Regions from separate parts of the Cupriavidus sp. 01T418 genome, predicted to be linked through region 1. Evidence: predicted binding sites of a transcription regulator. Region 1 holds the regulator's gene; each other region holds the start of a gene.
The links. The regulator sigma-54, encoded in region 1, starts transcription at its own class of promoters, with help from an activator protein. The targets are predictions, from matches to a motif close to TGGCANGNAANCTGCTTT.

Region 1 (11,154 bases):
CAGCGCCGTCGCGGGGGCTTTTCGCCAAGCCGACCCCAGTGCCAATGACAACCCTCGCCCTTCAATTCGAACAATACGGCGCCTGGAGAACCGGGGTACTCGACTCCCTGGCCGAATTCCGCTCCTGGCTGCAGCAGCACGATCTCTACGACGCCCAGGCCGACGAACGCGTCCAGCGCATCCAGGGCGTGCTCAAGAGCGACCGGCTCAAGGTTGCCTTCATCGCGGAGTTCTCGCGGGGCAAGAGCGAGCTGATCAACGCCATTTTCTTTGCCGACTACGGCCGGCGCATCCTGCCGTCTTCCGCCGGGCGCACCACGATGTGCCCGACCGAGCTGCGCTACGACGAAGCCGAGGCGCCGTGCATTCGCCTGCTGCCGATCGAGACACGCCTGCAGGAGGCCTCCACCGCCGATTTCCTCGACGTCGAAGCGCACTGGCATACCGTGCCGCTCGATCCCTCGTCGCCGGAGGGGATGCTCGATGCGTTCCGGCACGTGGTCGAGACCAACCGCGTCACGCGCGCGATGGCGGAGTCGCTCGGCCTGTACAACGAGAACGATCCCGACGCCGCCTACGCGCTCGATGCCGATGGCATGGTGGAGATTTCGCGCTGGCGCCATGCGGTCATCAACTTCCCGCATCCGCTGCTGCGTCAGGGCCTGGTGATTCTCGACACGCCGGGTCTCAACGCCATCGGCACCGAGCCGGAGTTGACGCTGCGCCTGATTCCGGAGGCGCATGTGGTGGTGTTCATGCTTGCCGCCGATGCCGGCGTGACCAAGAGCGACCTCGACCTCTGGCGCAGCCATGTCAGTGCGGGCCACCGCAAGGGCTGCCTGGCGGTGCTCAACAAGATCGACGGCCTGTGGGACCCGCTCAAGTCGCCGGCCGAGACCGCGTCCGAAATCGCGCGCCAGGTCACCAACAGTGCCCAGGTACTGGGAATCGACGAGTCGCGCGTCTACCCGGTGTCGGCGCAGAAGGGCCTGGTGGCCAAGGTCACGCAAGACGACGACCTGCTGGCGCGCAGCGGCCTGCCGCAGTTCGAGCACGTGCTGTCGGACCAGTTGATCCCGCAGCGGCGCGAGATCGTCGCCGACCAGGTGCAGCGCTCGGTGGAGGAAATGGCGCGCGGCGCGCAGCAACTGCTGCAGAGCCGCCGCCGCAGCATCGTCGAGCAGTTGTTCGAGTTGCGCGGCCTGCGCGGCAAGAACCACGCGATGGTCAAGCACATGCTGATGCGCGTGCATTCGGAGAAGGAGGAGTTCGAGCAGAGTATCGCCAAGTTCCAGGCGCTGCGTCTTGTATTCGGGCGCCATAGCGCCGACATCATCAAGAGCCTGCAACTGCGCGACGTACGCCGTACCATGCGCGAGCGCCGCGAGCAGATGAAGGAGCGGTTCTTCTCGCGCGGCATGCGCGAGGACCTGGACGGGCTGTTCGTGCGGCTTGGCGAGCTGGTCAGCGAGGCCGACCAGAAAATCGTCCAGCTTCACCAGCTTACCGATGGCATGTACCGCCGCTTCAATGCCGAGCACGGCTTTACGTTGCCGGCGCCGATCCAGTTCGTCACCGCGCGCTATGTCAGCGAACTGCAGCAGACGCTGGCGCTGGCCCACACGCATTTCGGCACCATGAGCATGCTGACGCGCTCGCGGCCCCAGCTGATGCAAAGCGCGTTCTCCACCATCGCCAGCCGCGTGCTGGAAACCTTCCGCGATCTCAACCGCGATATCGAGATCTGGCTCAAGTCGGTGATGACGCCGCTGGAAGCGCAGGTGCGCGAGCACCAGAAGCAGTTGCGTCGCCGGGTGGATTCGATCGAGCGCATCCACGAGGCTACCGACACGCTGGAGGGCCGCATCGCGCAACTGGAGGAAGTGCTCAACGGGCTGGACGAGCGCAGCGGACGCATCGAGTCCTTCTCCCGGCAGATCCTGCGGGCGGACGCGAAAGACGGGCAGCTCAAGGCCGTCGCGGCCTGACGCAACGGCCCGCCGGCAGTGCCGGAGGCGGCGAGGCGGTATCATGACGCGCCGCCGCTTCCGGCGCCGCCGCCTTTCCCGTCACGTTTCCGATGCCCCGCAAGCCAGCCGCCTCTTCCGCCCTCTCTCTCGCCGATCTTTCTCCCGACGCCGTTCCCGCCGATTTCGCCACGCGCGTGGTGGCTTGGCAGCGCCAGCACGGGCGCCACGACCTGCCGTGGCAGAACACGCGCGACCCTTACCGTATCTGGCTGTCGGAAATCATGCTGCAGCAGACCCAGGTCGGCGCGGTGATCGAGTATTTCCAGCGCTTCGTCGGCCGGCTGCCTACCGTGGCCGCCCTGGCCGAGGCTAGCGCGGACGAGGTGATGGCGCTCTGGGCGGGGCTTGGCTATTACTCGCGTGCGCGCAACCTGCATCGCTGCGCAAAAGCCGTGATGAGCGAGCATGGCGGCGTGTTCCCGACCGACCCCGAAGTACTGGTGACGCTGCCCGGCATTGGCCGCTCCACCGCGGCGGCGGTGGCCGCGTTCAGCGCCGGCGTGCGCTCGCCCATCCTGGACGGCAACGTCAAGCGCGTATTCGCCAGGTTCTTCGGCATCCACGGCCACCCCGGCGTCAAGGCGGTGGAAAACTGCATGTGGCGCATCGCGGAGGAGGTCCTGCCCGCCAAGGGTCCGAAGCAGGCCGAGGACATGGTGTCGTACACGCAGGGGGTGATGGATCTTGGCGCCACCGTCTGCTCGCGCGGCAAGCCAGCCTGCCTTGCCGCCGCCGCGTCGTGTCCGCTGGCCAGCGACTGCGTGGCGCGCCGTGACGGCCTGACCGCCGTGCTGCCCACGCCGAAACCGCGCGCGGCCATTCCCGAGCGCAGTACCGTGATGCTGCTGGTGCGCCGTGGCCGTGAGGTCCTGCTCGCTTTGCGTCCGGACAGCGGCATCTGGGGCGGCCTGTGGAGCCTGCCCGAAATGCCCGTCGATACCGTGCCCTTCGATGCCGAACTGGCCGAAGACGCCGCCCTCGAACGCGCCCGCGAATTTGGCACGCCCACCACTGCCAACATGGTCGGCGAACTGACCCACGTCTTCACCCACTTCCGTCTGCTGATCCGCGCCATCCAAGTGGAGGTGACCGGCCTGACCGCGCACGATGCCACGAACGGCCCCGCGTTGCGTTGGCTGTCGCTGGACGATCTCGGCACGGTAGGCACGCCGGCACCGGTGCGCAAGCTGCTGGAGGCACAAGCCCAAGGCGGTTTGTTCTAAGCCGCGCGTCGGAAGGTGCGAAGAAATCGCAGCGCCTGCCACGGGCCGCGCAGCGGATTTAGTCGCACCTTGTACCTTTCCAGACCTTTCCAGACCTTTCTAGAGAATATGGTGCTGGTGCATGTACTTGTGCACGATCTCGATCCGCATTCCTGCATCCGGCAGCGCCATCAGCATCTGCTTGGCCCTGAGCGGCACCGGCAGCAACTCGCAAAGCCGGTTGGCGACCCAGCTCGGGTCATCCCACAGGAACGGCTCGGCAAAGGGAAGCTTGCCCGGATGCTCCGCGTGGAGCGAGGCAACGATACGGCGCAACACGGCGAGGCATTCGCCCAGCAGTTCGAGCTTGCAATCGATGATGTCGGGCGGCAGCAATTCCGCCTGGCCCACCAGCAGGCCATCCGCGCTTACGCTGTGGCCCAGCAGCCGGAAACGCTGGCGGCCGCGGGCGCTGATCAGCAACACGCCAAGCTGCTCCATATTGCAGTCGACGATATCGGCCAGGCAGCCGATGGGCTCGGGCATGGTGGACTCGTTGGGGCGGGCAACCTCGTTGCCGCTGGCGATCAGGCAGACGCCGAAGGGCGTGTGATCGCGCATGCATGCGCGCACCATATCTACGTAGCGTGCTTCGAAAACGCGCAGCGGCAACAGGCCATCCGGGAAAAGTACGGTGTGCAGCGGAAATAGCGGCAGGCTATCCAGCGTAGGCGGTACCGACGATGTGCCGGACGATGTTCCGGAAAAGGCGGCGGGCGATGCGGACGAGCCGGGCGTGGCGTGTGACATGCGGAGCCAGCAGAGTTTCGGGCGAGGACTGCCGAGCCTGGCCGCGAGAACTGGCGATGCGGCCTTAGCCGCCCGGTGCGAGCTCGCGGTGTCTCACCAGCACATTACCATGGGCGCGAAAATAGTTGGCAAGTCTTTCAGCGATATACACGGAGCGGTGCTGGCCGCCGGTGCAGCCAATGGCGACGGTCAGGTAGCTGCGATTGTCGGCGATGAAACTCGGCAGCCACTTTTCCACATAGGCGCGGATGTCTTCGGCCATGGCGAGCACCATGGGCTGGCTCTGCAGGAATTCGATCACGGGCTCGTCGCGGCCGGTCAGCGGGCGCAGCGCCAGGTCGTAGTAGGGATTGGGCAGCGAGCGGACGTCGAACACCAGGTCGGCGTCGCTGGGCACGCCGTGCTTGAAGCCAAACGACTCGAACAGCAGGGTGAGCTTCAGGTCATCGCCGCGCACGAATTCCTTGATCCATGCACGCAGCGTATTGGTGCGCACATTGCTCGTGTCGATGCGATGCGCAGCCTCCGCCAGCGGGCTGAGCAATTCGCGCTCCATCTCGATGGCCTCGATCAGGGAAGTGTCGCTGTACAGCGCATCGAGTGCATTGTCCGCAACGCCCGCGCTTTCTGCGCTGGCGGGGAGCGCCGCCTTGTCGACGCGCATCGACAGCGGATGGCGTCGCCGCGTTTCCGAGTATCGCTGTACCAGCGCGTCGGTGTTGGCGGTCAGGAAAACCACCCGCACCTGGTGTTCGGAAGCAAGGTCGCGCAGCGTGCCGGGCAATTCGTCCAGCGATTCGCGGCTGCGGATGTCGGTGGCTACGCCAAGATGCGTGTAGCCCTGGGCCGCGAGGTACTTGGCCAGTTCCGGGATGAACTGGGCCGGCAGGTTGTCAACGCAGTAATAACCTGCGTCTTCCAGTACGTTCAGGGCAACGGATTTGCCGGAGCCGGAGATGCCGGTGATAAGTATGATGCGCATAGCACGGCAAGCATAACATCAGGTGATGACGCCGTCATGACGGCAAGGCGCCAGGAAAAATGGCGAACCGGAGGGTTCGCCATTTTCGCACGTCCGCACGGTCAGGACTTTGTTGCCGAGGCCTAGAGCAGCCGGCCCTGGCCCCGCGACGCCACGTCGGCCTGCATGGCGGCACGCTGGCGGTCCATGAAATCGCGCAGCGTGTCGATGCCACGCAAGCGCAGGATGGTGTTGCGCACGGCGGCCTCGACCAGCACGGCGAGATTTCGGCCGGCCGCCACCTGGATCTTGACCATGTGGATGGGCAGGCCGAGCACATCCAGGTACTGGGAATCGAGTGGCAGGCGCTCGAATTCGCCGTCGTTGCGGCGCACCAGTTGCACCACCAGCTTCAGCTTCATCTTGCGGCGCACCGCGGTCTCGCCGAAGATGGTCTTGATGTCGAGCAGGCCCAGGCCGCGCACCTCCAGCAGGTTCTGCAGCAGCGGTGGGCAGCGGCCTTCGATGAAATCGGGTCCCAGGCGGACAAAGTCCACGGCGTCGTCGGCCACCAGCCCATGTCCGCGCGAGATCAGTTCCAGGCCGAGTTCGCTCTTGCCCAGGCCGGACTCGCCCATCACCAGCACGCCCATGCCGAGGATGTCGAGGAACACGCCGTGCATGGTCACGCGCGGCGCGGAAATGCGGGACAGGTAGAGGCGCAGGTGATCGATCACTGCCGCGGAAGACACCGGCGTGGTGAACAACGGGGTGGAGGAGCGCGTGCAGCGCAGTTCCAGGTCGGGCGGTGGCTCCATGCCGTCGGCGATCACCAGGAAGGGCGGCTCCAGCAGGATCAGCTCGCCCATCTGGCGCTTGCGCATCTCGTCGTCGAGGCGCTGGTAATAAGTGATCTCGGGCTTGCCCAGTACCTGGATCCGGTTCGGGTGGATCAGGTTCAAGTGGCCGACGAGATCGGCCGCGGAAGTGGCTTCACGCGCGAACTCGACATCGAAGGCACGGTCCGCGCCCTCCAGTCCCGCTACCCAGGACAGTTTGATATCGGCTGCGTTGTCGTCGAAGATCGACTGCGAGGTGACGCCAGTGAGTTCCATGCGAATGCTTTCAGGGACGAACTTTCAGTGGCGGGTCAGGGGTGCCATTGCATCAGCAACTGGTGCACGTCGTCGGGGGTGGGCAAAGTAGCCAGTCCGTCGCGCATCTCGCGATCGGACAACAACTGGGCGATCTCGGACAGGATTTCCAGATGCTGCTGGGTGGCCTGTTCGGGCACCAGCAGGAAGATCAGCAGCGCGACCGGCTTGCCGTCCGGCGACTCGAAGGGAATCGGCTCGGCCAGGCGCATGAAGGCGGCCAGCGGCTGTTTCAGTCCCTTGATGCGACCGTGCGGAATGGCAACCCCGGCGCCCAGCCCGGTGGACCCCAGCGATTCGCGGGCGAACAGGTTGTCGGTCACGGTAGCGCGCGCTACGCCATGATTGTTCTCGAAGAGGAGCCCGGCCTGTTCGAACACGCGCTTCTTGCTGGTGACGCTGACGTCGAGGTTGATGTTGCCGGGTGGCAGCAATTTAGCCAAACGATTCATGTGTGGAATGCGCAGCGTTTTCTAGTAAGAGCATGCCCGGGGCCTCGGGGCGTCCCAGCGGGCAGAAAAGATAAAAGACAAGGTCCGATGTTTCACCGGGTATCCCCATGCCGGTGTCGGGCGTGTGGCCATTATAGAGCAGGCCCGCCCCCGCCTTGTGCAATGCAATAGCCGATGCGCGGAAGTGGTGCCGCGCGCACGGAAAAATGGCCGAGCCAAGTGAATTATGTATTGCACAGCATACACCGGTACGTGTGCGTTGCGGAATCCCCTGCGTGGTCCCGGACGGGCGCCAGCAACGAAAAAGCCGCGCTATGGGCGCGGCTTGATTCCATTTTTCAGAGGACTGACACAGGCGGCGCGGTTTGTGGGCCGCCAGGCACGGTCATTGCTGCATCTGCGATTCGGCCATCTGGTACTTGACCGCTTCACGGTCGTGGCTTTGCACGCGATCCTTGTGGCGAATCACTTGCCGGTCGAGCTTGTCGACCAGCGCGTCGATAGCGGCATACAGGTCCTCGTGGTGCGCTTCGACAAAGATGTCCTTGCCCTTCAGATGCAGATTGATTTCCGCGTACTGCCGCCGGTCCTTTTCTTTTGTATTGTCGACAGAGAGCAGCACACTTACGCCAATGACTTGATCGAAATGCCTGACGATACGCTCCAGTTTCGTTTCCACGTACTCACGCAGCGGGGGCGTGATGTCCAAGTGGTGTCCACTGATCTTGAAGTTCATAGCGTTTCTCCTTCTGAAAGAGCTGCATCAGGCAGGCGATGCAGCTCGGCTACAAAGTCTTTCGGAGAGTAACTGCCGGAATCTTGAGCGCCTCGCGGTATTTGGCAACGGTACGCCGTGCCACTACGAAGCCTTGCTCGCCGAGTAATTCGGCGATCCGACTGTCGGACAAGGGGTTCCTGGCGTCTTCGGCTCCTATTAACTGCTTGATCAACGCACGGATTGCCGTTGACGAGGCCGCGCCGCCGGTTTCTGTGGAAACATGACTGCCGAAGAAATACTTCAGCTCGAAAGTCCCCATCGGCGTTGCCATGTATTTATTGGTAGTCACCCGAGAGATGGTGGACTCGTGTAATCCCAGTGTATCGGCAATCTCCCGCAAAACCAAGGGGCGCATCGCAATTTCACCGTGGGTGAAGAAGTTCTTCTGACGTTCGACAATCGCTTGTGCGACGCGCAATATCGTGTCGAACCTTTGCTGGATATTCTTGATCAACCAGCGTGCTTCCTGCAGCTTTTGCTGCAGTCCAGCCGCACCCGCATCGCCTTTTGCACCGCGCAAGATTTGCGCGTACATGTCGTTGATACGTAGTCGCGGCATCACGTCCGGATTGAGTTGCGCGATCCAGCCGCCGTTCAGTTTTCGAACAAACACGTCCGGCACGACGAAGTCGGCGTCCGGCCGGCTGTACGCATGGCCAGGATAGGGCGCCAGCGAACGGATCAGTTCGTGCGCGGACTTGAGTTCCGGCTCGTCCACCTGCAGCGCCTTCTTCAGGCGCGTGTAGTCGCGCACTGCAAGCAGTTCCAGGTGGTTGGTGACAATGTTCAGCGCCAGGTCGCGCTGCGGGTGCTTGAGCCGGCGCAATTGCAGCGCCAGGCACTCGGCTGCGTTGCGTGCGCCCACACCAGGCGGATCGAAGCTCTGCAGCAGGGTGAGGACGGCGTGGACCTCGTCGATTTCGAATTCGAGCTCCTCCGGCAGTTCGCTGCAGATTTCCTCGAGCGAGGCGCTCAGGTAGCCGTCGTCGTCCAGCGATTCCACCAGGAAGATGGCCAGCCCCTTGTCGCGCATGGAAATCTTCAGCGGCGCGAGTTGTTCCATCAGGTATTCGCGCAGCGTGGGTTCGGCATCGCGCAACTGCATCGGCGTCTTTTCGTCGTCGTCGCCCTGCGGGCGGCGGGCGAAATCGTCGAGGCTCCAGTCGCTGCCGTAGTCTTCATTGCTGTCGGAATAATTGTCTTCGGCTTCGGGCGCGCCGTCGGGCCGGTTCTCGCTGGTGCCCTGGCCGTCGGCGGGCGCCGGCGCGGGCGCGCTCTGCAAATTGACCGAGCCGTCGGCAGCGACGCGCAGCGGGCTGTCCAGCCAGTCGTTCTCGCGTTCGAGCAGCGGGTTCTCGGTCAGCGCCTGCTCCACTTCCTGCTGCAGTTCGAGCGTGGACAGTTGCAGCAGCCGGATCGACTGCTGGAGTTGCGGCGTAAGCGCGAGATGCTGCGAGAGGCGGAGCTGAAGCGACGGTTTCATGCGACCTATTTTATGCCCAACTTCCGTACTGGTGGAACGGAAATTGCTATCGCTGACGCCGCCGTGATCGTTTGCCGGACAAAAGGGGGCACCGGAGGCACCTGGGCGCAAATTCGCGCCAGACGCCGCGTGCCGCCCGTGAGCCCTTACATGCGGAAATTCTCGCCCAGGTAGACCTTGCGCACCGATTCGTTGGCAATGATGTCTTCAGGCTGGCCTGAAGCCAGCACGGCGCCTTCGCTGATGATATAGGCGTGATCGCAGATGCCAAGCGTCTCACGCACGTTGTGGTCGGTGATCAGCACGCCGATATTGCGCGCCTTCAGGAAGCTGACGATGCGCTGGATCTCGCCGACCGCGATCGGGTCGACGCCGGCGAAAGGCTCGTCGAGCAGGATGAAGCGCGGCGCCGAAGCCAGCGCACGGGCGATTTCCACGCGGCGGCGCTCGCCGCCGGACAGAGACAGCGCCGGGTTGTCGCGCAGGTGGGCAATCTGCAGGTCATCGAGCAGCGTGTCCAGCCGGCGCTCGATCTCGGTCTTGCCAAGCGGCTTGCCGTCCTGGACCTGCAACTCCAGCACCGCGCGGATGTTCTCCTGCACATTGAGCTTGCGGAACACCGAGGCTTCCTGCGGCAGGTAGGACAGGCCCATGCGGGCCCGTTCGTGGATGGCGAGGCCGCTGATGTGCTTGTCGTCGAGCACGATGTCGCCCTCGTCCAGCGCCACCAGCCCCACGATCATGTAGAAGGAGGTGGTCTTGCCGGCACCGTTGGGCCCCAGCAGCCCAACCACCTCGCCGCTCTTGACGTCGAGAGACACATCCTTGACCACCGTGCGCGAGCCGTAGCGCTTTTTCAGGTGACGCACGACCAGCGTGCTGCTCTCCGTCAGGGCGGCGGGATGGGCGGGCGCGGCCCGGGGAGCGGCCTGGGTAACGGCCTCGGTAACGGTTTGGGTCTGGGTCTCGGTCATGAAGCTGGAATCCGTGGATCGGGCGACGCGGCGGCGTCAGGGGTTGACGGGGGCGGGCGCCGGCTTGAGCTGCACCGGTTTGCCGGCGGCGCCGCTGGCGGGCTGCTCCTGGCGCGGCGACAACACGGCGCGCACGCGCCCGGACGGGCTGCCCGCCGTCGCGTTCTCCGCGCCGCCGCTGGCGGTGTAGAACTCGTTGCGGCTGTCATAGGTGATCACCGCACCGCGGATCTCGTCGACCAGCTTGGCGCCGGCCAGCCGCGCCATGCGTGCGCGCCCGATCAGCTTGGACAATTCCTGCTTGCCGTCATACTCGATGCGGTCGCCCCAGCCGTCGATGTATTCGTCGACGTTGTCACGTTTCTGGCGGATATAGGCCTGCTTGTCGCCCTTGGACGTGGCCACGGCGTACTGGTAGCCCTCGGGATCGGTGCGGACTTCGGCCGCGTCGGATTTCAGCACCATGGTGCCCTTGGTCAGCACCACGTTGCCGGTCAGCACATAAACCTGCTTGACGTCGTCGTAGCTGGCGTTGTCGGCCTCCAGCACCAGCGGCTTGTCGCGGTCGGCCTTCTCCGCGCTGGCGGGCGCGGCCAGCGCGAGGCCAAGGACGGCTGCCAGCGTCAGCAAAGCGGCCGTGGTGCGGCGGCGACAGGACGATGTCGTCAGGAATGGATTCATGTTGGCGTGATGGCGGTTGGCGCGGACGGCTGTAGCCCGCGGGCGGCTTCGTTTCCTGGCGGCTGTCGAAGAACAAGGGAGATGGACTACTTCACGGGGCTCGCCGGCGGCGGTCCCGTGATAATGGTGCCGCGTACGTTACCCAGCAATTGTACTTCGCGGGTGACATTGTTAAAGATCAGCCCGTTGGCCGTCATCACCGACGGGCCGCGGGTCAGCTTGACAGCCTTGTCGGTCTTGACGATGTCATCGTTGACCAGCACCTGGAAATACTCGGAGGCGGCGGTCATCTGGGGATCCTTGGCGAGGTCGGGCCCCTGGGCGCGCACGATGAAGGCATTGCCGAACAGGTCGATCACCGAGCCTTCCGCGTTCATCGTGCCGCGATCGGAGTGGCCGGTCACGGGCGGACGGTCGATTTCATAGGCGCGCATGGCCGGACGCGTGACTTCGTAGGTCTGGTCATCCTCGAAGTGGATCATCTTGTCGCCGGTAAACCGCATCTTGGTGTTTCCGTCCTCGGCGAGTTCGGTGGCGGAGAAACGGATCATGTAGTAATCGGGCTCATGCTTCTTGCCCACCGGCCCGGTGGCGGCTTCCTTCGGGGAATTGACCTGCACCAGCCAGAA
Region 2 (11,154 bases), on a different contig from region 1:
TGGGAACGCTGCAATTCGCGCTGGGTACCCTGGCCGGCGGCGCGGTCAGCCTCTGGCGCGACGGCAGCGCATTGCCTCTGGCGGTAGTCATGGGTGTCTGTGGTACCGGCGCCGTGCTGATGCGCGTCTTCGGCCGTTCAGGCAAGCCGGCGCACAGCGCCGGGTGATGCGCGCCGCGATGGCCTGGCGGAACGCACTGGTGCGCTCCCGCGCGTCCGGCACGGTTACGCGGCCTGGCCGTTCTGCAGCACCACCAGCTGGGCCGGCATCGGCGCCGGGAAGCCAGCCTCGCCAAAGCTCTCGCGGATCGCGCGGTTGGTGTCGAAATACACCTGCCAGTAATGATCGGTATGGCAGTACGGACGCACGGCAAGTACTGGCCCGACCAGGTTGAACTCGAGGATTTCCACGTCGGGGGCCGGTTCGGCCAGCACGTTCGGCAGTGCGGCCATGCGTTCCTTGAGCAGCGCGGCGGCGGCGGCGGGATCGGTGCTGCCGGCCAGCTGCGCCTTGAGTTCGACGCGGCGGTAAGGGTTGGCGCTGAAATTCTGGATGGTGTCCGAGAAGATCTTGCTGTTGCCGACCACGGTCAGGACGTTGTCCGGCGTGTCCAGCGAGGTGGCGAACAGGCCGATCTCCCTGACCGTGCCGGTGATGCCGCCCACGGTGACGAAGTCCCCGACCTTGAACGGCCGCAGTACCACGAGGAATGCCCCCGCGGCGAAGTTGGACATCAAGCCCGACCAGGCCATGCCGACGGCAATGCCGGCCGCGGCGATCAGCGCGGCGAGGCTGGTGGTCTGGATGCCGAAGTAACCCAGGATGCCGATCACCAGCACGATATTGAGCGTGACCGTGACGATGGACCCGATGTAACGCAGCAAGGTCGGATCGACCTTCTGCCTGGACAGCGATCCCTGCACCATCCGTACCACGAAATGGATCAGCCACCGGCCGATCACCCAGAAAGCCAGCGCCGCGAGTATCTTGACCCCAAATTCCGTCGCATAGGCGATGGCTACGGCTTCAAATTTCTGCAGCGTTGTGGCATCCATCGTGACTCCCTTGCTGGCTCGGCAGGTATACAGGCAACGAACATCATGCAGCGGTTGCCCGCATGCGCAGGGTGCAAGGCACGAGTGCAGGCAACGCATTATTGCTACGCAGCGAGCCGAAGTTCAAGCACAAAATGGGCGCGGTGGGCGCGGCAAGGAGGGATGGCGATGGGATCATTCCCATCGCACCGGGAGTTACCAGTTGGTTTCCCGCTCCGGGGTGGCGGAGATACGGTGCAAGGACAGATCCGCGCCGTTGTATTCGGATTCGGCATCGAGCCGGATGCCGACCAGTTTCTTCAGCGTGCCGTAGACCACCGTGCCACCCAACAGGGCGATGCCGATGCCAAGCAGGGTCCCGATGATCTGCGCGCCCAGCGAGACGCCGCCCATCCCGCCCAGCGCCTGGCTGCCGAAGATACCGGCGGCAATGCCGCCCCAGGCGCCGCACAGCCCGTGCAACGGCCATACGCCCAGCACGTCGTCGATATGCCATTTGTTCTGGGCCAGCGTGAACAGGTAGACAAAGAGTGCGCCGGCGATGGCCCCGGTCACCAGCGCGCCCAGTGGGTGCATCAGGTCCGAGCCCGCGCAGACCGCCACCAGCCCGGCAAGCGGGCCGTTGTAGGTAAAGCCGGGGTCGTTGCGGCCGGCCGCCCAGGCGGCCAGGGTACCGCCGGCCATGGCCATCAGGGAATTGATGGCGACCAGCCCGCTGATCTTGTCGACGGTTTGCGCGCTCATGACATTGAAGCCGAACCAGCCCACCGCCAGCACCCAGGCACCCAGCGCCAGGAAGGGGATATTCGAGGGCGGGTGCGCGCTGATGCGGCCATCCTTCTGGTAGCGCCCGCGGCGCGCGCCCAGCAGCAGGATTGCCGGCAGCGCGATCCAGCCGCCCATGGCGTGGACCACGACGGAACCGGCGAAGTCGTGGAAGGGCGCCCCCGCGACCGAGGTGATCCAGTCTTGTACGCCAAACCGGTTATTCCAGGCAATACCCTCGAAGAAGGGATAAACCAGGCCAACCAGGACGAAGGTCGCCACCAGCTGTGGGTTGAAGCGCGAGCGCTCGGCAATCCCGCCGGAAATAATGGCCGGGATGGCGGCGGCGAAAGTCGCCAGGAAAAAGAACCTCACCAACTCGTAGCCGCTGCGTTGCGCCAGTGCCTGGGCACTCGTGAAGAACTCGACCCCATACGCCACGGTGTAGCCGATGAAGAAATAGGCGATGGTGGAAATGGCGAAATCCACCAATATCTTGACCAGGGCGTTGACCTGGTTCTTCTTGCGCACCGTGCCCAATTCAAGAAACGCAAAGCCCGCGTGCATGGCGAGCACCATGATCGCCCCCAGCAGGATGAACAGGGCGTCAGTGCCGCTCTTCCAATTGTCCATACATTCCTCATGCTCAAAATGGGAGCATTGGTAAGCAAAAACCATTCCAGTCTGGGGCATCCCGTTCGGAAACCTGCACCGTGTTGGGTGTTTTTGCACCGGGTTGTTGCACCTGCGGGGGTCATCTCGCGGATTTCCGGCTGCAAAAGGCGGAAAAAGGCGGCGCGGTCGTCATGCGAGCCCGCGAGTTGCAGGCCGGGTCTTGCGCCAAAATGATGCAATGCCTCGATTTGGGGCGTCGTATGCCCTGCGTCGTGCACCACAATGGAGGATCTTGCCGGGCCCCGTCCGGGGCCATGCGGATGCCGCGGGCCGCTGCCCGTGGCACCGGCGTTCGTAGCGGATGGGCGACCAAGGCCGCATCGCGCGGTACGCAGCTTGGATTTTGCGTGGCGTCAATGCGCGCATTTGAAGGCGTGGAAAAGGGGGTAGATTCCCCGCAAAGGCGCTTGAGTCAAGGATTTGCGGCTGTTGCATTGGTGCCACTGGGGATTGCCCAATGCTTAAAGCGCAGATTAGACTGCCCCGATCGGTAATTTGCCGCGTGGCAGACACTCCGATCAAGACGACCAACAAGGGAAATCAGCCATGAATAAAGGTGAATTGGTATCTGCCATCGCCGCGGACGCGGAATTGAGCAATGCTGCGGCAGAGCGCGCGCTGAATGCGGCTCTGGACAACATTAAGACGGCGGTTGCCAAGGGTGATTCGGTAACGCTGGTGGGTTTCGGCAGCTTCAGTTCCGGCAAGCGCGCTGCGCGTACCGGCCGCAATCCGCGTACTGGCGAGACCATCAAGATTCCGGCCGCAAAGACGGTCAAGTTTTCTGCTGGCCAAGGGTTCAAGGACGCTGTGAACAAGAAGAAGTAAGAGTCCGCGCCTTGAGCGCTGATAAGAGGCGGCCACGAAGGCCGCTTTTTTTGTTGGGCTCGGGCTGCGCCGGGAGGTGCTGCGCCGCAAGGCGGCAGGCCCGTTCCGGGTTAAACTGCCAATCGTCGGCACCCGTCTTTCGACCTGCTTCGCGGGTCCGCCCGGCAGCTTCCAGACATCGGATTCATCATGAACGACCTGTCCCACCAGCTTTCCATGACCGTGCTGATGACGCCGGACATGGCCAATTTCTCAGGCAATGTGCACGGCGGCACCATCCTCAAATACCTCGACATGGTGGCGTATGCCTGTGCCAGCCGCTACGCCGGACGCTATGTCGTCACCTTGTCGGTCGACCAGGTCATGTTTCGCCAGCCCATCCATGTGGGGGAACTGGTGACCTTCCTGGCGGCAGTGAATTTCACTGGCCGCAGCTCCATGGAGATTGGCATCAAGGTCATCACGGAGAATATTCGCAGCAAGCTGGTTCGCCATACCAATAGCTGCTACTTCACCATGGTGGCGGTGGACGACGATGGCGCTCCGGCCGAAGTGCCGACGCTGGTGCCGCGCGATGAAGTCGAGCGCCAGCGCTTTGCCGCGGCCCAGCTGCGCCGCCAGTTGCGCCAGGAAATGGAAAAGCGCCACGCTGAAATCACGGGTACGGTGTCCTGAGGTGGGGGCGGCACGCATGCACACCGGCCTGAAGGGCCTGCTGGCCGCGCTGGCGTTGCTCGCGCCTGCGGCACATGCCGAGGAAGTCGGCAGCGTCAGCACTAATTTCCGCATAACCGGCTCGGACAAGGTCGTGATCGAAGCCTATGACGATCCCGTGGTGCAGGGCGTCACGTGCTACGTCTCGCGCGCCCGCACCGGTGGCATCAAGGGTTCGCTGGGCATGGCCGAAGACCCGGCGGAAGCCTCGATCGCCTGCCGGCAGGTCGGGCCGATTACGTTCAAGGGGCCGCTGCGCCAGCAGGACAATGTGTTCTCCGAGCGCATGTCGATCCTGTTCAAGACCTTGCATGTGGTGCGCGCGGTCGACCGCAAGCGCAACACGCTGGTCTACCTGACCTACTCGGATCGCATCGTTTCCGGCAGCCCGCAGAACAGCGTGACCGCGGTGCCGGTGGCGGCGGACACGCCGATCCCGGTCAAATAATCCATCAAATGGTCGATCGATCAGTCGATCAGTCGATCAGTCAATCAGTCAATCCGGAGAAGACAGGATGAGTCAGCAAGGCAAGGTTGCGCTGGTAACGGGCGCCGCCCGCGGCATTGGCAAGGCAGTGGCGCAAGCACTGCTGGCGGCGGGCTACCGGGTGGTGTTTGCCGGGCGTACCGCCGAACCGCTCCAGGCGCTGGCCGCCCAGGCCCGGGCCGATGGCCATACAGCGCTCGCGGTGCAGTGCGATGTGAGCGATCCGGCTTCGGTCGAACACCTCTTCGCGCGAATCCGCGAAGAGTTCGGCCGGCTCGACGTGCTGTTCAACAATGCCGGCATCAATGCGCCGGCGGTACCGATCGATGAATTGTCGGTGGAGCAATGGAAGGCAGTGGTGGACACCAACCTGACCGGTGTCTTCCTGTGCTCCCGTGCGGCCTTTGCGCTGATGAAGTCGCAGAGCCCGCGCGGCGGGCGCATCATCAACAACGGCTCGATCTCGGCGCATGCGCCGCGCCCGAATACGGTCCCTTACACGGCAACCAAGCACGCCATCACCGGGCTGACCAAGAGCCTCTCGCTGGATGGCCGCGCCTACGATATTGCCTGCGGGCAGATCGACATCGGCAACGCCGCGACCGACATGGCTTCCCGCATGGCCCGCGGCGTGCCGCAGGCCAATGGCGAGATTGCACCCGAGCCGCTGATGGACGTGGCGCACGTGGCCAGTTCGGTGGTCCATATGGCCAACCTGCCGCTCGATGCCAATGTGCAGTTCATGACCGTGATGGCCACCAGGATGCCCTTCGTCGGCCGCGGCTGAATCTCGCGCAGCCGTCGTGCCGGCGCGCTGCCGATTGAGCGCCAGCGCCGGACCAGCCGGCTTTGGCCATAAGCCGGCCCGCGCGCCAGGATCGCATCGGGTTGCAATGCGGCCTTGGCTAAAGGCCGGGTTCAGGCCGCCGCGTCGAACATCTTGCGCAATGTCGATTTCAGGATCTTGCCGTTGGCATTGCGCGGCAGCATCCCGGGGCAGAAGACGATCCGCACCGGCACCTTGAAGGCCGCCAGCCGCTCCCCCACGAAGGCCTGCAGTTCCGCCTCGGTGACCTGCGCGCCCGGCTTGAGGCTGACCACCGCCGCTGGTTCTTCGCCCAGCGTGCGGTGGGCAATGCCGACCAGCGCCGCATCCATCACCGCCGGGTGATCGTACAGCACGCTTTCGACCTCGATGCAATAGATGTTCTCGCCGCCGCGGATCAGCATATCCTTCATGCGGTCGACGATGTAGACAAAGCCTTCCTCGTCGATCCGCGCGATGTCGCCGGTCTTGAGCCAGCCGTCGATGAACGTCTGGGCCGTGGCTTGCGGCTTGTTCCAGTAGCCGCGTACCACGTTGGCGCCGCGCACCATCAGTTCTCCGGTTTCGCCGATGGGCAGGCTGCGGCCGCGTCCATCGACCACTTTCATCTCGCCGATGGGCAAGGCGGGGCCGCCGCTTTCAGGCCGCACCACATACTCCTCGGCGCTGTGGCTGGTGAAGGTGGCCGAGGTCTCGGTCATGCCCCAGCCGATGCCGGGCGCCGAGTGCGGGAACACCTCGGTGATGCGGCGAACCAGTTCGGCCGACGCCGGCGCGCCGCCATAGTTGACGTTTTCGAGCGAGGACAGGTCGAATCGCTCGCGCTCCGGATGCTCGATGATCTGCCAGGCAATGGTGGGGACGCCGCCCGCGGCCGTGCAGCGCTCGCGCTCGATCAGTCCCATGGCGCGCACCACGTCCCAGCGGCGCATCAGCACAATCTTGCTGCCGCTGGCCAGCGCGCCGTTGAGCACGGCCATGCAGCCGGTGACGTGGAAGAAGGGCACCGACAGCAGCATGCCCTTCTGCGGCGCGGCCGGGTCGGGGGCCGGGATGGCTTCGCCACGACGCAGGCAATTGCGCATCGGGCTGAACGCGCCGGCCACCGCGACCGTGGTGGCGTTGCGATGCGTGCCCAGCGCGCCCTTGGGTTTGCCGGTAGTACCCGAGGTATAGAAGATGGTGGCGTCGTCGTCGGCGTCGAGCGGTATCCCGGGCACCGGCAGCGCAGGCAGCGTGGCCCATTGGTCCGGCTTGCCAATCAGGCTTTCCAGCGTTGAGATGCGCGCATCTCCCTGTGCGCCCTCGGCACGGCTGACGTAGATCTTTTCCAGCGCGGGGCAGCCTGGCAGGTGTTCGAGGATGCGGCCCAGGCGCTCGTCGTCCACGATGGCGATCTTGCTGCCGGAATCGGCCAGGCCGTATTCCAGTTCCGCGCCGGTCCACCAGGCATTGAGCGGCGTGACGATGGCGCCGGCCAGCAGGGCGCCGTAGAAGACCGCCGGCCACTCCGGCAGGTTGCGCATGGCCAGCGCAACGCGGTCGCCCTTGCGCACGCCGTCGCGGATCAATGCATGGGAGATCACCAGCGCGGCCCGGGCGAACGCGTCATAGGAGACGCGCTCGTCCTCATAGACCACGAAAGTCTTGTCGCCCAGCGCGCGGGCTAGCAGGAAGAGGTCGCGCAGCGTGGGCGGCGCGTTCTTCCAGACGGTGGTGGGAATGCCCCGGATCACGCGCGTTTCGGTTTCGAAAGCCGCGCCGGGAGAGGTAAGACGGGCGTGGGCCTCGGCCAGGCTGATGGCCGGCCAGGACGCAGCGGTTTGCGGATTGTTCGACATATTGCCTCCCTGACTGCATGGCAGGATGGGCGACGCTCTGGCGTGCCGGCGCGGCAGCGTGCCCGCACGCGCCGCCAGCCCGGCGAGCCGGGCGGCAATGGGTGCGGGCAGGGTGTGCCCCGGCTCAGGCCTCAGGCCTCAGGCTGGCAGCGGGCCCGGAAAGGGTACAGCGGTGCGGCGCGGCTCAGATCGTGACGCCGCCATCCACCACCATGGCCTGGCCGGTCATGAAGGTGCTGGCAGCCGAGGCCAGGAACACCGCCGCGCCGGCGATCTCCACCGGTTCGCCGATGCGGCGCAGCGGTGCTCCCTGCGTCGACAGCTTGTAGCGCTCCGGGTCTTCCCACAGCGCCCGCGCGAAATCGGTGCGGATCAGGCCCGGCGCGATGCAGTTCACGCGCACATTGTGCGGACCGAACTCCACCGCCAGGTTGCGCGCCAGCTGGAAGTCGGCCGCCTTCGACACGTTGTACACGCCGATGGTCGGCGAGCCGCGCAGGCCGCCGATGGACGACACGATGATGATCGAGCCGTCCTCGCGCTCGATCATCTGCGGCGCCACCATCTGGATCAGCCAGTGGTTGGAGATGACGTTGTTGTCCAGCACCTTGCGGAACTGCTCGTCGGTGACGCCGCTCATCGGCCCGTAGTAGGGGTTGGAGGCGGCGTTGCAGACCAGCACGTCGATCTTGCCGAACGTGCGGTTGGTTTCGTCGACGAGACGCTGGAGATCTTCCTTGGATGAAATATTGGCCGCTACGGCGATGGCGGTGCCTGCGCCATGCCTGGCATTGATGGCATCGACGACTTCCTGGCAGGCCTCGGCCTTGCGCGAGGAAATCACCACTTTTGCGCCCTGCACGGCCATCTGTTCAGCGATGGCACGGCCAATGCCGCGTGAAGAGCCGGTGACGATGGCAACCTTGCCGGTCAGGTCGAACAATGACATGCGTGTCTCCTGTTTTCCTGGTCCTCGCGGTGTGGGGCCAGATGTTCTGTAAAGGGCGCTATGGCGGTTTCCTGTCGGCAGCATTGCCGGTGCGTCCGGTTATGCTACCGTCCGGTACATTATGGTTGGGCGGTATCGCGCAGTCCACACACAAATCGGCGGCCGGCCCGGCTTATCAGCGATTTTTCTTTTGGCAATGAGCGCCGTGCATGACGTGCGCGCGCGGCACGCGCAAGGGTATGCTTGCAGCCCGGGCCGGCAGCGGGCCACCCGGGCCAACCCCAACATTCAGGACAAGGCAAGCGCGACATGCTCTGGCAAATCAGGAACACCGAGGTCTACCTGCTCGGGGCGATCCACGTGCTGGATGCGCCGTTGCCGGCGCTGGCACCGCCCGCGGAGCAAGCCTGGAGCACGTCGGCGCGTATCGTTTTCGAGGTGGCGCTGGATCGGCAGCCGGATTTCAGTCCGGCGTATTTCCCGGAAGGCGATCGCCTGAGCCAGCACCTGCCGGCCGCCAGGTTCGAGCAGGTGCGGGCGCTGTGGCAGGACTACGGGCTACCCGATGCGGAGCTGGAGCGCCTGCGTCCCTTGTTTGCCGCGATGCACCTGCAGTTCGCGCTGGCTGCCCGGCACGGCATCCTGGCGCAGCACGGCGTCGATCGTTTCCTGTGGACGCGCGCCGCCGGGGACGGCCGGACGACGGATGCGCTGGAGGACGGTACCGAAGCGCTGCGCATGCTGCAGGGCGTGCCGTTCGACGAGCAGGTATCGATGCTGGCCTTCTTCGCCGAGCAGCCGGAGCTGGCCGCCGCGGAGCCGGCCGATATGGTGCGGTGGTGGCGGCAGGGGCAGGCCGAGCCGTTCGCCACGCTGCTTGCGCAGCGCCGCGCGCAGTGGCCGCACGCGCTGGCGACGCTGGTCGATGCGCGCAACCGGCAGTGGATGCCGAAGATCCAGGCCCTGATCGCGGATCGCGTGCCGACCCTGATCGTGGCGGGCGCGTTGCACCTGGTCGGGGAGGCTGGCCTGCCGGCGCTGCTTGCGGCGGCAGGCTTCGATGTCCGGGCCGTGCCGCGCTGAAGCGAGCGTTTAGCTTGCCTGCCGCGCGGCAATCAGCGCTGGCAGCATCTGCGCCAGTTGTTCCTGGTCGGCGCGATCCAGCACCAGGCCGAAGCGTTCCGCTAGCGCTTCGAGGATCGCGGCAGGGGTCTTCAGTTTCTGGCGATGCACGCCGCCATCGCTCGCGCGCACGGCAAAGTCGTCATTGACCAGCGTCAGGCGGGTGTTGCCCTGCGAGCGCGCCACGGTCAGGCAATTGCGGAAAAGGCTGTCGGGATGGGTGGAGGTGTACCAGTTGCGCGGCAAGAAATCGATTGCCTGCTGCGGCGTAAGATCGAATCGATAGAGCTTGAGCCAGCCACGCTCACCACCGACTTCCAGGTCATAGAGATGAAAGGCGGCGCCGGGCGCTTCCAGCGCGGCCAGCCGGTATGGAAACGGATCGGCGGGCTCCGTTTGCGGCAGCGGCATCGCGCGATACGGGTTGGGGCCGCCGAACCCTACGTCCACGATATAGCTGCGATGCGCGGCTTCCACGCGCAGCAGCATATGCGATTGCATGGTGGGCACGTCTTCCGGCACATTCCATCGCACGCGCGCGGTCAGCGTCGTGACGCCATAGCCAAGCGCGCGCAGCGCGGCGGCCAGCAAGGTGTTCTGCTCGAAGCAGTAGCCACCGCGTGCATGGGTGACCAGCTTGTCGAAGACCGCGTCCAGGCCGATGCGGATCGGGCGCTGAAGCAGGACGTCGACGTTCTCAAAGGGAATACGCGCCAGGTGCGCGGCGATCAGGCTGTCGAGCGTGGCGAGGTCCGGCCGCGTGGGCAGCGGATGGCCCGGATGGCCCGGATGGCCAATACGGGCGAGATAAGCCTGCAGGCGGGTGTCGTCTAGTGCGTTCATTGTGATGTTGCCCGGCGCTAGCCGCGCAGGCCGAAGTTGCGGGGAAACGCGGCCATGTTCAGGCCAGCGCGAGCAGTGCCGGCACATCGAGCAGCTCGATATCTGCGTAGTGTAGCCGCAGGAGCCCGCGCGTCTCGAGTTCGCGCAGGGCCTGGTTGACGGTCTGGCGCGACAAGCCAAGCATCTGGCCCAGCTGTTCCTGGGGGATGTGTACGGAGCGGCGCGCGGTGCCGGGGAGGTTGCCATAAGCGTGGGCCATGGCGACCAGCCGGCGCGCGGTACGTGCCAGCGGGGGCAGCAATTGCGTCTCTTCGACGTAATGGAAGGCCTCCCGGGTCTTGCCGGCGAGCAGCTTGCCGAACTCGCGCCACCATCCGGGATGCGCGGACAGCAAGGCGTAGAGCTTGCCGCGCGGCAGGTGCAGCACGATGGCCGCGCTGGTGGCATGGGCGTCGTGCGTGCGCGCCAGTCCGTCGAACAGGCAGATCTCGCCAAACCAGTTTCCCGGCGCCAGCAGGCCGAGCAAGGCCGCCTTGCCCGACTCGCTGTGGGTGTCGATCTGCATCGTCCCGGCGACCACGGCGTAGATGCCGTCAAAGGCGTCGCCACGGGCAAACAGCAACTGGCCGGCCGCCAGCCTGCGGCTGACGCCGTCCCGCAGCAGGCTGTCTTGCAGGGCGGCCGGCAAGGCGCCAAACCAGCTGCCGCCACGCAGGACGCGCAGCGGATCCGGGGTCGGCTGCGGCTGTTCGCGGGGCGCCAGGCGCATGATGTTCTCCTTTGATCGGCGACGTCCTGAATTGTCAGAAACCGGACAGACGGGCATTTTGCTGCCTATTACCATACGGCGACAGCAGGCGGCCACATAAGCCGCCGCATAAGCCGCCATGGCAGGAGGAAACCCCATGAAGACACTGATCGACCACCTGGCTGGCTACGCAGCCTATCACCGCGACGCGCGCAATGTGTTCAGCCATTTCATCGGCATTCCCATGATTGTGCTGGCGGTGACCACCTTGCTGGGCCGCCCGGCCATGACGCTGGGCGAA
Region 3 (8,810 bases), on a different contig from region 1:
TGGCAGGCGGGGAAGCCACTTTCCTGGCCTGCAGCTTCTGGCTGGCCGACGCGTATGCACTCGCCGGGCGGTGGACGCAAGCTCGGGAGTTGTTCGAAAGGCTCCTTCTGCTTCGGAACGACGTCGGTTTGCTAGCCGAAGAGTATGACCCAGTGACGCGCAACATGGCTGGGAATTATCCACAGGCCCTGTCGCACATCGCACTGATCAACACTGCCCTGCTACTGGACAGCGGAACCGGGATGTCCTTGAAGGATCCTGAACGGAGATAGTTTCGTGGCGTATTCGGCATAATTTCCAAGTCGAAGTGTTATTAAGGTGACTTCTCAGGTCCATATTGCGCGTAAATGTGGTGATTGCGACTCATTGAAGCATCTCGTTACCGTCCATCCAGGCATGCTTCAGCATCAAGGCCTACTCTTAGGGGTAGAATCCGCCCCCTGCGTACTTTGTAGCCTTTCTATAACAAATGAGCCCCCGTCCTTCGCGCATGGCGTGCATTGACGCACTCAAGGCGATCAGCTCCCAGTTGATCGTGCTGCACCATCTTGCCTTTTACGGCCCCATGTCCGATGCGGCGCATGTGCTGGCCCCCGACCTGCTCGATTGGTTCTCGCAATACGCGCGCATCGCCGTGCAGGCATTTCTCGTCATCGGCGGATTCCTGGCGGCGCGCAGCCTCGCGCCGGACGGGCATCTGATGGAGCCGCACCCCTTGCAAGCAATCTGGCGCCGCTACCAGAAGCTGGTGGTGCCCTATACCGTGGCTATCGTGATTGCGATTGCCGGTGCCGCCGTTGCGCGCACCTGGATGCATCACGATTCCATTCCCGCGGCCCCTGGCCTGCCTCAGTTCTTGGCGCATGTGCTGCTGCTGCACAATGTGCTCGACTTCGACGCACTGTCGGCCGGCGTCTGGTACGTGGCCATCGATCTGCAACTGTTCGTGCTGCTGATCCTGGCGCTGTGGGCTGCGCGCCGCTGCGCGCAATGGTTCGAGGTTGGCGGGGGCCCGTTCGGGGCGTTGGTGGTGGTGGGGCTGGTCCTGGCTTCGCTGTTCTGGTTTAACCGCGACGCCACCTGGGATATCTGGGCCATTTACTTCTTCGGTGCCTATGGCATGGGCACGCTGGCTTATTGGGCCTCCGCGCCAGAGCGCTCGCCGATGGCGCTGCTTGTGCTGGGCACCGTGGTGCTGGCGGCTCTGATGGTGGACTTCCGCTTGCGCATCGCCGTGGCGTTGTCGATCGCGCTGCTGCTGGGTCTTGCGCGGCGCGGTGGCTGGCTGGAGCGCTGGCCGCAAGCCCCTGGCCTGGCACTCTTTGGGCGAATTTCCTACTCGGTCTTCCTGGTGCACTTCCCGGTATGCCTGCTCGTCAACGCGCTGGTGTTCCACCTCGCGCCGAATCGGCCTTTGCTCAACGCGCTGGGCATGATCCTGGCGTGGCTGTCGAGCAATGCCGCCGGTATTTTGTTCCATCGTTACATCGAGAGCACCCACCCGCTGCGAACCCTGCGGCTGGCATTGTGGCCGGCTCGTGCGCAGCCGTCCCAGCCGCGACAGGCCGGGCAGCAACGGTCGACCTGATTCTTCACAGGCGTATCCAATGAAGCGGCACCCCGCCCCAGCGGCCGGGTGCCACTGTTACATGGTGCCAATGCACCATGAGCCAGCCATGGGCCGCCGGCGTGCGCACGCCTACGGTGCAGCCGGTCATCGTGCGGCACCCAACAAACGGTATAAACGAGCATTGGGATATGGCACGAAGGTTGCCTACTATGGAATAGCGAACCTGACCGTTTGGTCAGGATTTCTGTTCCGAGGCTGCCATGTCCGACCATATTGTCCTGACCTCGCACGCGCGCCGCGACAAGCCGGCCGAGCCCATCCACTGGGGGGCCGGCACGGCGGTGGAGCGCGGGCCCGTGATCGCCAGCGTGACCAATCCGGCCCAGCGCAATGTGATCGGCACCCACTCCGGCGCCTACGCGGTGTACCGCGCGCTGGCCGTGGCCTCCGGCAAGCTGCAGCGCGATCACCGCGCTGACCTGACGGACACTTCCCCGGCCGAATCCATCGGGCCGCATCCGCAATGGAGCGACCCGGACAGGATCGTCTCCCTGGATCCCTGGGGACACCTGGTTTCGAGTGCCTTTGCAGACCGCATTCTGGCGGGCATCGATATCCGGCCCACGATCGCCATTACGCGCGCCCACATCAATATGCCGGAACTGATGGGTGCCATCGCAGCCGGCCGTCTCACGCCCGACGGCCAGATCCTGCATGCCAACGGCGACGTACGGGTCACCAAGGCCGCGATCGATCCGGTCTGGTACCTGCCGGGGCTGGCGCGCCGCTTCGACATCAAGGAGAGCATGCTGCGCCGCAGCCTGTTCGAGCAGACCGGTGGCATGTTCCCCGAACTGGTGACGCGGGCCGACCTCAAGGTGTTCCTGCCACCGATCGGTGGCATGACCCTGTACTTTTTCGGCGATGTCAGCCAGTTGGGCAAGCCCGAAACCAAAGTGGCCTGCCGCGTGCACGACGAGTGCAACGGCTCGGACGTGTTCGGCTCGGATATCTGCACCTGCCGCCCCTACCTGGCGCATGGCATCGAGGTTTGCATCGAGATGGCACAGCAGGGCGGGGTGGGTCTGGTGGTCTACAACCGCAAGGAAGGCCGGGCGCTGGGCGAAGTGACCAAGTTTCTGGTCTACAACGCCCGCAAGCGGCAGGTCGGCGGCGACCGGGCCGAGACGTATTTCGCGCGCACGGAGTGTGTGGCCGGGGTGCAGGACATGCGCTTCCAGGAGCTCATGCCCGATGTATTCCACTGGCTGGGCATCAAGCGTATCGATCGCTGGGCTTCGATGAGTAATATGAAACATGGGGCGCTGACCGCTCAAGGTATCGAGGTGATCGAGCAGGTAGCAATTCCCGATGCACTGATCCCGGCCGATGCCCGCGTGGAAATCGACGCCAAGGTGGCGGCTGGCTATTTCACGAGCTATACCCCGCCCGGTGCCGAAGAACTCGCGCTGGCGAAGGGTAGAGGACTGAACGAATGAACGAAAACCCCGAAGTGGGCGGCCCGCAGGGCGCCCCCGATGCGTTCACGAACGACCCGGATCACCGCGCCGGATGGGCCAGCCCCGTGCCACCGGGACATCCGGCCGCGGCGCTGCTGACCGGCCCGGCGGTACGCACGCGCTGCGCCGCCGTGACGGACCATGTGGCGGCTGGCGCGTCCGGACTGTTTACCTGGCACCCGGAGCGCATTCCGGCGGTGGCCGATTATGTGGCGACCACCATCCGCCAGCGTTATCCGGACCTGAATGTGCCGTACCACAGCCGCTGGCGCCATTTTGAAAGCGGCGGTCCTGGAGAGAAGCTGGACCGCTGGCAGATCCTGTGCGAACGCGGCGGGCTTTCCGGCGAGGCCGACCGCGAGGAACGTGCCCGTATCGGCATCGACCTGGTCATCCCCAGCGTGCTGCTGGACGCTGGCGCCGGCCCGGACTGGCGCTACCGCGATCCGGCCAGCGACCTGCTGCTGACGCGCTCCGAGGGGCTTGGCGTTGCCAGCTTCGACCTGTTCGCGCGCGGCGGTTTTTCCGCCCAGCCGGGCCAGCCGCTGCGCTCCGATGCCGAGCGGCTGATGCGCATCGATGCGTCTTCCATCGCGACCGCCTTCCAGGTGGCGCAGCACAATCGGCTGGTGGGCCTGGACGGCCGTGCCGGCCTGCTGCGCCGGCTGGGCGAAGTGGCGCAAGCCACGTCGGCCGTGTTCGGCACGCCAGCGCGGCTGGGTAACCTGTACGACTACCTCAAGGGGCACGCCGTCGACGGGCAGATCGAGGCTGGCTTCGTGCTGTCCACGCTGCTGGTCGCGCTCGGGCCCGTGTGGCCGGGGCGCGTCAGCCTGGGCGGGGTGTCGCTGGGGGACTGCTGGCACCATCCGGCCTGCACCGATGGGCTGGTGCCCTTCCACAAGCTGACCCAGTGGCTGACGTACTCGCTGCTGGAACCGCTTGAAGATGCCGGCCTGACTGTGACCGGGGTGGAGGCGCTGACCGGCTTGCCCGAGTACCGCAATGGTGGCCTGCTGTTCGATTTCGAACTGATGGTGCCGCGCGATCCCGGTTTTGCCGCCGTAGCGCACACGGTCGATGAGCCGGTCATCGTGGAATGGCGTGCCCTGACGGTGACCGGGCTCGACCTTGTGGCCGCGTCGGTGCGCGATGCGCTCGGCCTGTCGGCCGCGGCGTTCCCGCTTGCCCGCGTGCTGGAGGGCGGCACCTGGGCGGCGGGACGGCGCATTGCCGCCAAGCGCAGGCCCGGCGGACCGCCGCCATTCGCCATCAACAGCGATGGCACGGTGTTCTGACCGATATCGCAGTCACGCGTCGAGCCGCAGGCTGACCCCTTCACGACCGCATTCCAGGAGCGCATCATGACCGACCTCTCCGCTGTGCCGCCTGTCACCCCGTCCGTGATGGTGGTGGACCATCCACTCGTGCAGCACAAGGTCACGCTGGTACGCAGCGAAGACACCACCACCGACAATTTCCGGCGGCTGGTGCGCGAGATCAGCCAGTTGCTGACCTACGAGGCGACCCGCGACCTGGCGATGGAGACCATCGCCATCAAGACTCCGATCGCGCCCATGCAGTCGCCGGTGCTGTCGGGCAAGAAGCTGTGCCTGGTTTCGATCCTGCGGGCCGGCAATGGCTTCCTGGATGGCATGCTGGAGTTGCTGCCGGCCGCGCGGGTAGGGCATATCGGCTTGTACCGTGACCCCGAAACGCTGGAGCCGATCGAGTACTACTTCAAGATCCCGGAGGACATCCATGAGCGGCTGGTGATCGTGGTCGACCCCATGCTGGCCACCGGAAACTCCGCCATCGCCGCGCTCAACCGCCTGAAGGAAGCCGGCGTGAGCACCCTCAAGTACGTATGCCTGATCGCGTCGCGGCAGGGGTTGCGGGCACTGCAGGCAGCGCACCCCGACGTGGCAATCGTCACCGCCGCCATTGACGAGGAACTCAACGAGCACGGCTACATCGTGCCCGGCCTGGGCGATGCCGGCGACAGGCTCTACGGCACCAAGTAATGGGAGCGCCGGCCACGGCGCCGCCGCCATGCTTTCCGCCACTGCGGGAGAGGGCGGGCGGCCGTATCCGCCAGGAAAACGAGGCGCTCATCCTGCGCGCTGCGGAGTCTGTGTTCGCGCGCGCCGGGTTCGCCGGCGCCACCATGAATGAGATCGCCGCGCGCGCCGGCGTCCCGAAGTCCAACCTGCATTACTACTTTCGCACCAAGCAGGCGCTGTACAGGGCAGTGCTGGCGCATACGCTGGCGCTGTGGCTGTCCGAGACCGACATTATCGGCGCGGAGCAAAGCCCGCGGGTCGCCCTTGAGCAATACATCCGCGCCAAGATGCGGCTGTCGGCCAGCCATCCCGACGCCTCGCGCGTGTTCGCCAACGAACTGCTGCACGGCGCGCCGGAAATCCGCGACGTGCTCAGCGGTGCGCTGCGCGCGCTGGTGGCGCGCAAGGCCGGCGTGATCCGCGAGTGGATCGCGCGCGGCGAGATGGCCAGCGTGGATCCGCTGCACCTGTTCTTCACCATCTGGGCAGCTACCCAGACCTATGCCGATTTTGAGTCGCAGGTATGCGCCGTGCTCGGGGTGAGCCACCTGGGCCAGCGCGATTATGAACAGGCCACCGATCATCTCGTGCAGCTTTTGCTGCGCGGTTGCGGGCTGGAGCCGGCCGGCGTGGCCATGTAGTTATCGTTCGCCCGGGCGCCATGAGACAACCAATATGCTCGACCTTATCCTTCGTAACTGCGCGCTCCCCGACGGCCGCACCGGCATCGATATCGGTATCGCTGGCGACCGCATCAAGGCTGTCGAGCCGGCGCTAAAGGCGCCGGCGGCCACCGAATTCGACGCAGCGGGCCAACTCGTCACCCCGCCCTTCGTCGATGCGCATTTCCACATGGACTCCACACTGTCCTACGGCTTGCCGCGCATCAACCAGTCGGGCACCTTGCTCGAGGGCATTGCGCTATGGGGCGAGCTCAAGCCGCTGCTGACGCAGGATGCCATCGTCGAGCGGGCACTGGCCTATTGCGACTGGGCGGTGGCCAAGGGCCTGTTGGCGATCCGTTCGCATGTGGATGTGTGCGATCCGCGCCTGCTTGCCACCGAGGCGCTGCTGCATGTGCGTGAGAAGGTCCGGCCTTACCTGGACTTGCAGCTGGTCGCCTTTCCGCAGGACGGCGTGCTGCGTGCGCCCGGTGCGCTCGACAACCTGAAGCGGGCGCTGGACATGGGCGTCGACGTGGTGGGTGGCATACCGCATTTCGAACGCACCATGGCCGATGGCGCCGAGTCCGTGCGCATCCTGTGCGAGCTGGCCAGCGAGCGCGGGCTGCGCGTGGACATGCATTGCGACGAGAGCGACGACCCGCTGTCGCGCCATATCGAGACCCTGGCCTACCAGAGCGTGCGGCTCGGGATGCAGGACAGGGTTGCCGGTTCGCACCTGACCTCGATGCATTCGATGGACAACTACTATGTGTCCAAGCTGATCCCGCTGATCCGCGAATCCGGGGTGGCCGCCATTGCCAACCCGCTGATCAACATCACGCTGCAGGGCAGGCACGACACCTACCCGAAGCGGCGTGGCATGACCCGCGTGCCGGAGCTGCTGGCCGGCGGCGTGCCGGTGGCATTCGGCCACGACTGCGTGATGGATCCGTGGTACAGCCTGGGCTCCGGCGACATGCTGGAGGTGGCGCATATGGGGCTGCATGTAGCGCAGATGACCGGGCAGGAAGCGATGCGTGCCTGTTTCTCTGCTGTCACCGAGACGCCGGCGCGCATTCTTGGCCTGGACGGCTACGGCATCGCGCCGGGCTGCCGCGCCGACCTGGTGCTGCTGCAGGCGCGCGACGCGGTCGAGGCGATCCGCCTGCGCGCTACCCGCCTGCTGGTGCTGCGCGCCGGGAAGGTGGTGGCGAGCACGCAACCGGCTACCGCGACCCTGCACCTTGACGGCAGGCCTGGGAACGTCAGCTTCCAGTCTTGAAGAAGGCTGGAGGGAATATGCTGGGAGGGTGTTGACAGCGGATTCTGCTATCAGCATAATGTCGTTCTTCGCAGCGCTGCAGCAAAAACAGCGCAACGAAGCCCAGATGGCGAAATTGGTAGACGCACTAGGTTCAGGTCCTAGCGGTGGCAACACTGTGGAGGTTCGAGTCCTCTTCTGGGCACCAAGACTCGATGAAAAAGGCCGTTGCTGACGCAGCGGCCTTTTTCTTTTGGTGCGCCCGGCAGGGCGCACAACCGCTAATCCTTTGTTTCGCTTCTTCTTGTTCTGCCGCGGGCTGGCGCGCTGCCCGTCCCGGATGCCAGCCGCGATCCTGGCGGAGCGATCTGGATTCGCATGGCAAGCTGGCTGCGGCTGACACGCTGCCGCCAGGCTGCCATGCCGCACTGTGCGGCACCCCACGCAAGGCGCGCCCGGGCCCTAACGGCTGCACCATGTTTGGCCTATGCTCCAGCAAAGCAGGCATGGTTCATTTCAGCCAGGGGTTGCAGTCATGGCCAGGGGCGTGTCAACTGCGAGCGCGACGGGAGGGGGCGCCAGTACCGCTGGGACTGGTCTTTGCGCACACGCAGCCCACCCTCATCCCTGCCGCCAGTTCTGTTGCTCGATCCTTGCGATGCTGCTGGCAGCGCTGGCGCAGGCCGAAGAGCGTTCCTCGGCCGGCAATGCCAGTCTCGGCTGGGACCAGCTCGAATCCGATTCGCTTGCGCAGGTGGCCAGCAATGCGCCGGAGCAGCCTGCGCAGGTCGCCAGCAGCAATGCCTTGGCGCTGCCTCCGCGAATCGCCGGAGACGATCTGCCAGCGCCGCCCGCGCCGACAGCCTGGCCCAGCGTGGAGGACGCGCAGGTGCCCTTGGTGGCATCGATCAGCAAGTGGTACTGGACCGGCGGGTCGCCTCCACCCGGCGCGGACAATGACGTCCCCGGCCTCGGCGCGGCTGTGCCCCATCCCCTGTATGCCGAACCCGCCAACCCTTCGCGGCCCGTTCAATTATTCCTGCACCTGGACGATGTCACTTCGGCCACCGGGTTTGTCGGCGGCGGGGTGCAAAGCATGGCCGTCGCGCTGGATACCGTGGTCCCGCGCAGCGGCGGCTTGACGATACAGCCGCGCTTGCAACTCGCCTATCAGCCTGGGGCGCAGAAGAGCGCGCCCGGCTTCCTGGCAGGGCAGCCGGCGGATGCGAGCGCTGCCGAGGTGGTCGTGCGGGTCTACGGCACCCAGCCGACCCGGCTCACCGGCGCCAACGGGGTCTATCCATTCGTCGAAGCCGACCTGTGGCAGGACCGCAAGCAGGTGATCAATATCAACGGCACTCGCATCGATCCCGATATGCTGCGCGGGCTTCTCTCACTCAACCTGGGCGCGCATGGCAGCACCAACGGTGGCGTCAAGCTTTGGCTCAAGCTGAAGGCCGGGCACAATCCGGGTGGCACTTTTGGAGCGCGCTATCGCTGGTAACGGATCAGCTTCCCCGCATCGACGCCGTGGCGCGCCCGCATTATGCTGCGCCGGCCTAAGCCGGTTCACCGCAGCATGACGGGATCTGCATGCCACGAGAAAAGAGGGGGGTTGCATTCCTGCGCGGTTGCGCTAGAATGCCGTCTTCGCGTGCGGCTGTAGCTCAGTTGGATAGAGTACTTGGCTACGAACCAAGGGGTCGTGGGTTCGAATCCTGCCAGCCGCAC

Region 2: a site for sigma-54 is predicted at 2,485-2,502, ahead of AC1DQ3_RS17625 (ammonium transporter). Genes of this name have one in related genera too.
Region 3: a site for sigma-54 is predicted at 1,760-1,777, ahead of AC1DQ3_RS25545 (GTP cyclohydrolase II). Genes of this name have one in related genera too.

The regions. Positions count from the first base shown of each region.
Region 1 is NZ_JBFTQG010000003.1:357,337-368,490, forward strand. It holds gene AC1DQ3_RS05830 (dynamin family protein) at 45-1,988, shown strand; gene mutY (A/G-specific adenine glycosylase) at 2,081-3,253, shown strand; gene AC1DQ3_RS05840 (LON peptidase substrate-binding domain-containing protein) at 3,353-4,042, opposite strand; gene rapZ (RNase adapter RapZ) at 4,107-5,024, opposite strand; gene hprK (HPr(Ser) kinase/phosphatase) at 5,147-6,118, opposite strand; gene AC1DQ3_RS05855 (PTS sugar transporter subunit IIA) at 6,154-6,609, opposite strand; gene hpf (ribosome hibernation-promoting factor, HPF/YfiA family) at 6,995-7,345, opposite strand; gene AC1DQ3_RS05865 (RNA polymerase factor sigma-54) at 7,395-8,870, opposite strand; gene lptB (LPS export ABC transporter ATP-binding protein) at 9,017-9,844, opposite strand; gene lptA (lipopolysaccharide transport periplasmic protein LptA) at 9,881-10,525, opposite strand; gene lptC (LPS export ABC transporter periplasmic protein LptC) at 10,612-11,154, opposite strand, start outside.
Region 2 is NZ_JBFTQG010000016.1:79,318-90,471, reverse strand. It holds gene AC1DQ3_RS17635 (Bcr/CflA family multidrug efflux MFS transporter) at 1-167, shown strand, start outside; gene AC1DQ3_RS17630 (mechanosensitive ion channel family protein) at 225-1,055, opposite strand; gene AC1DQ3_RS17625 (ammonium transporter) at 1,251-2,453, opposite strand; gene AC1DQ3_RS17620 (HU family DNA-binding protein) at 3,042-3,323, shown strand; gene AC1DQ3_RS17615 (acyl-CoA thioesterase) at 3,513-3,998, shown strand; gene AC1DQ3_RS17610 (CreA family protein) at 4,015-4,485, shown strand; gene AC1DQ3_RS17605 (SDR family oxidoreductase) at 4,553-5,311, shown strand; gene AC1DQ3_RS17600 (class I adenylate-forming enzyme family protein) at 5,443-7,191, opposite strand; gene AC1DQ3_RS17595 (SDR family oxidoreductase) at 7,376-8,140, opposite strand; gene AC1DQ3_RS17590 (TraB/GumN family protein) at 8,450-9,223, shown strand; gene AC1DQ3_RS17585 (arylamine N-acetyltransferase family protein) at 9,233-10,105, opposite strand; gene AC1DQ3_RS17580 (Crp/Fnr family transcriptional regulator) at 10,164-10,874, opposite strand; gene AC1DQ3_RS17575 (Mpo1 family 2-hydroxy fatty acid dioxygenase) at 11,011-11,154, shown strand, end outside.
Region 3 is NZ_JBFTQG010000033.1:922-9,731, reverse strand. It holds gene AC1DQ3_RS25555 (glycoside hydrolase family 15 protein) at 1-272, shown strand, start outside; gene AC1DQ3_RS25550 (acyltransferase family protein) at 470-1,588, shown strand; gene AC1DQ3_RS25545 (GTP cyclohydrolase II) at 1,831-3,069, shown strand; gene AC1DQ3_RS25540 (URC4/urg3 family protein) at 3,066-4,388, shown strand; gene upp (uracil phosphoribosyltransferase) at 4,455-5,114, shown strand; gene AC1DQ3_RS25530 (TetR family transcriptional regulator C-terminal domain-containing protein) at 5,114-5,794, shown strand; gene AC1DQ3_RS25525 (amidohydrolase family protein) at 5,829-7,100, shown strand; tRNA gene AC1DQ3_RS25520 (tRNA-Leu) at 7,201-7,287, shown strand; gene AC1DQ3_RS25515 (hypothetical protein) at 7,738-8,583, shown strand; tRNA gene AC1DQ3_RS25510 (tRNA-Arg) at 8,736-8,810, shown strand, end outside.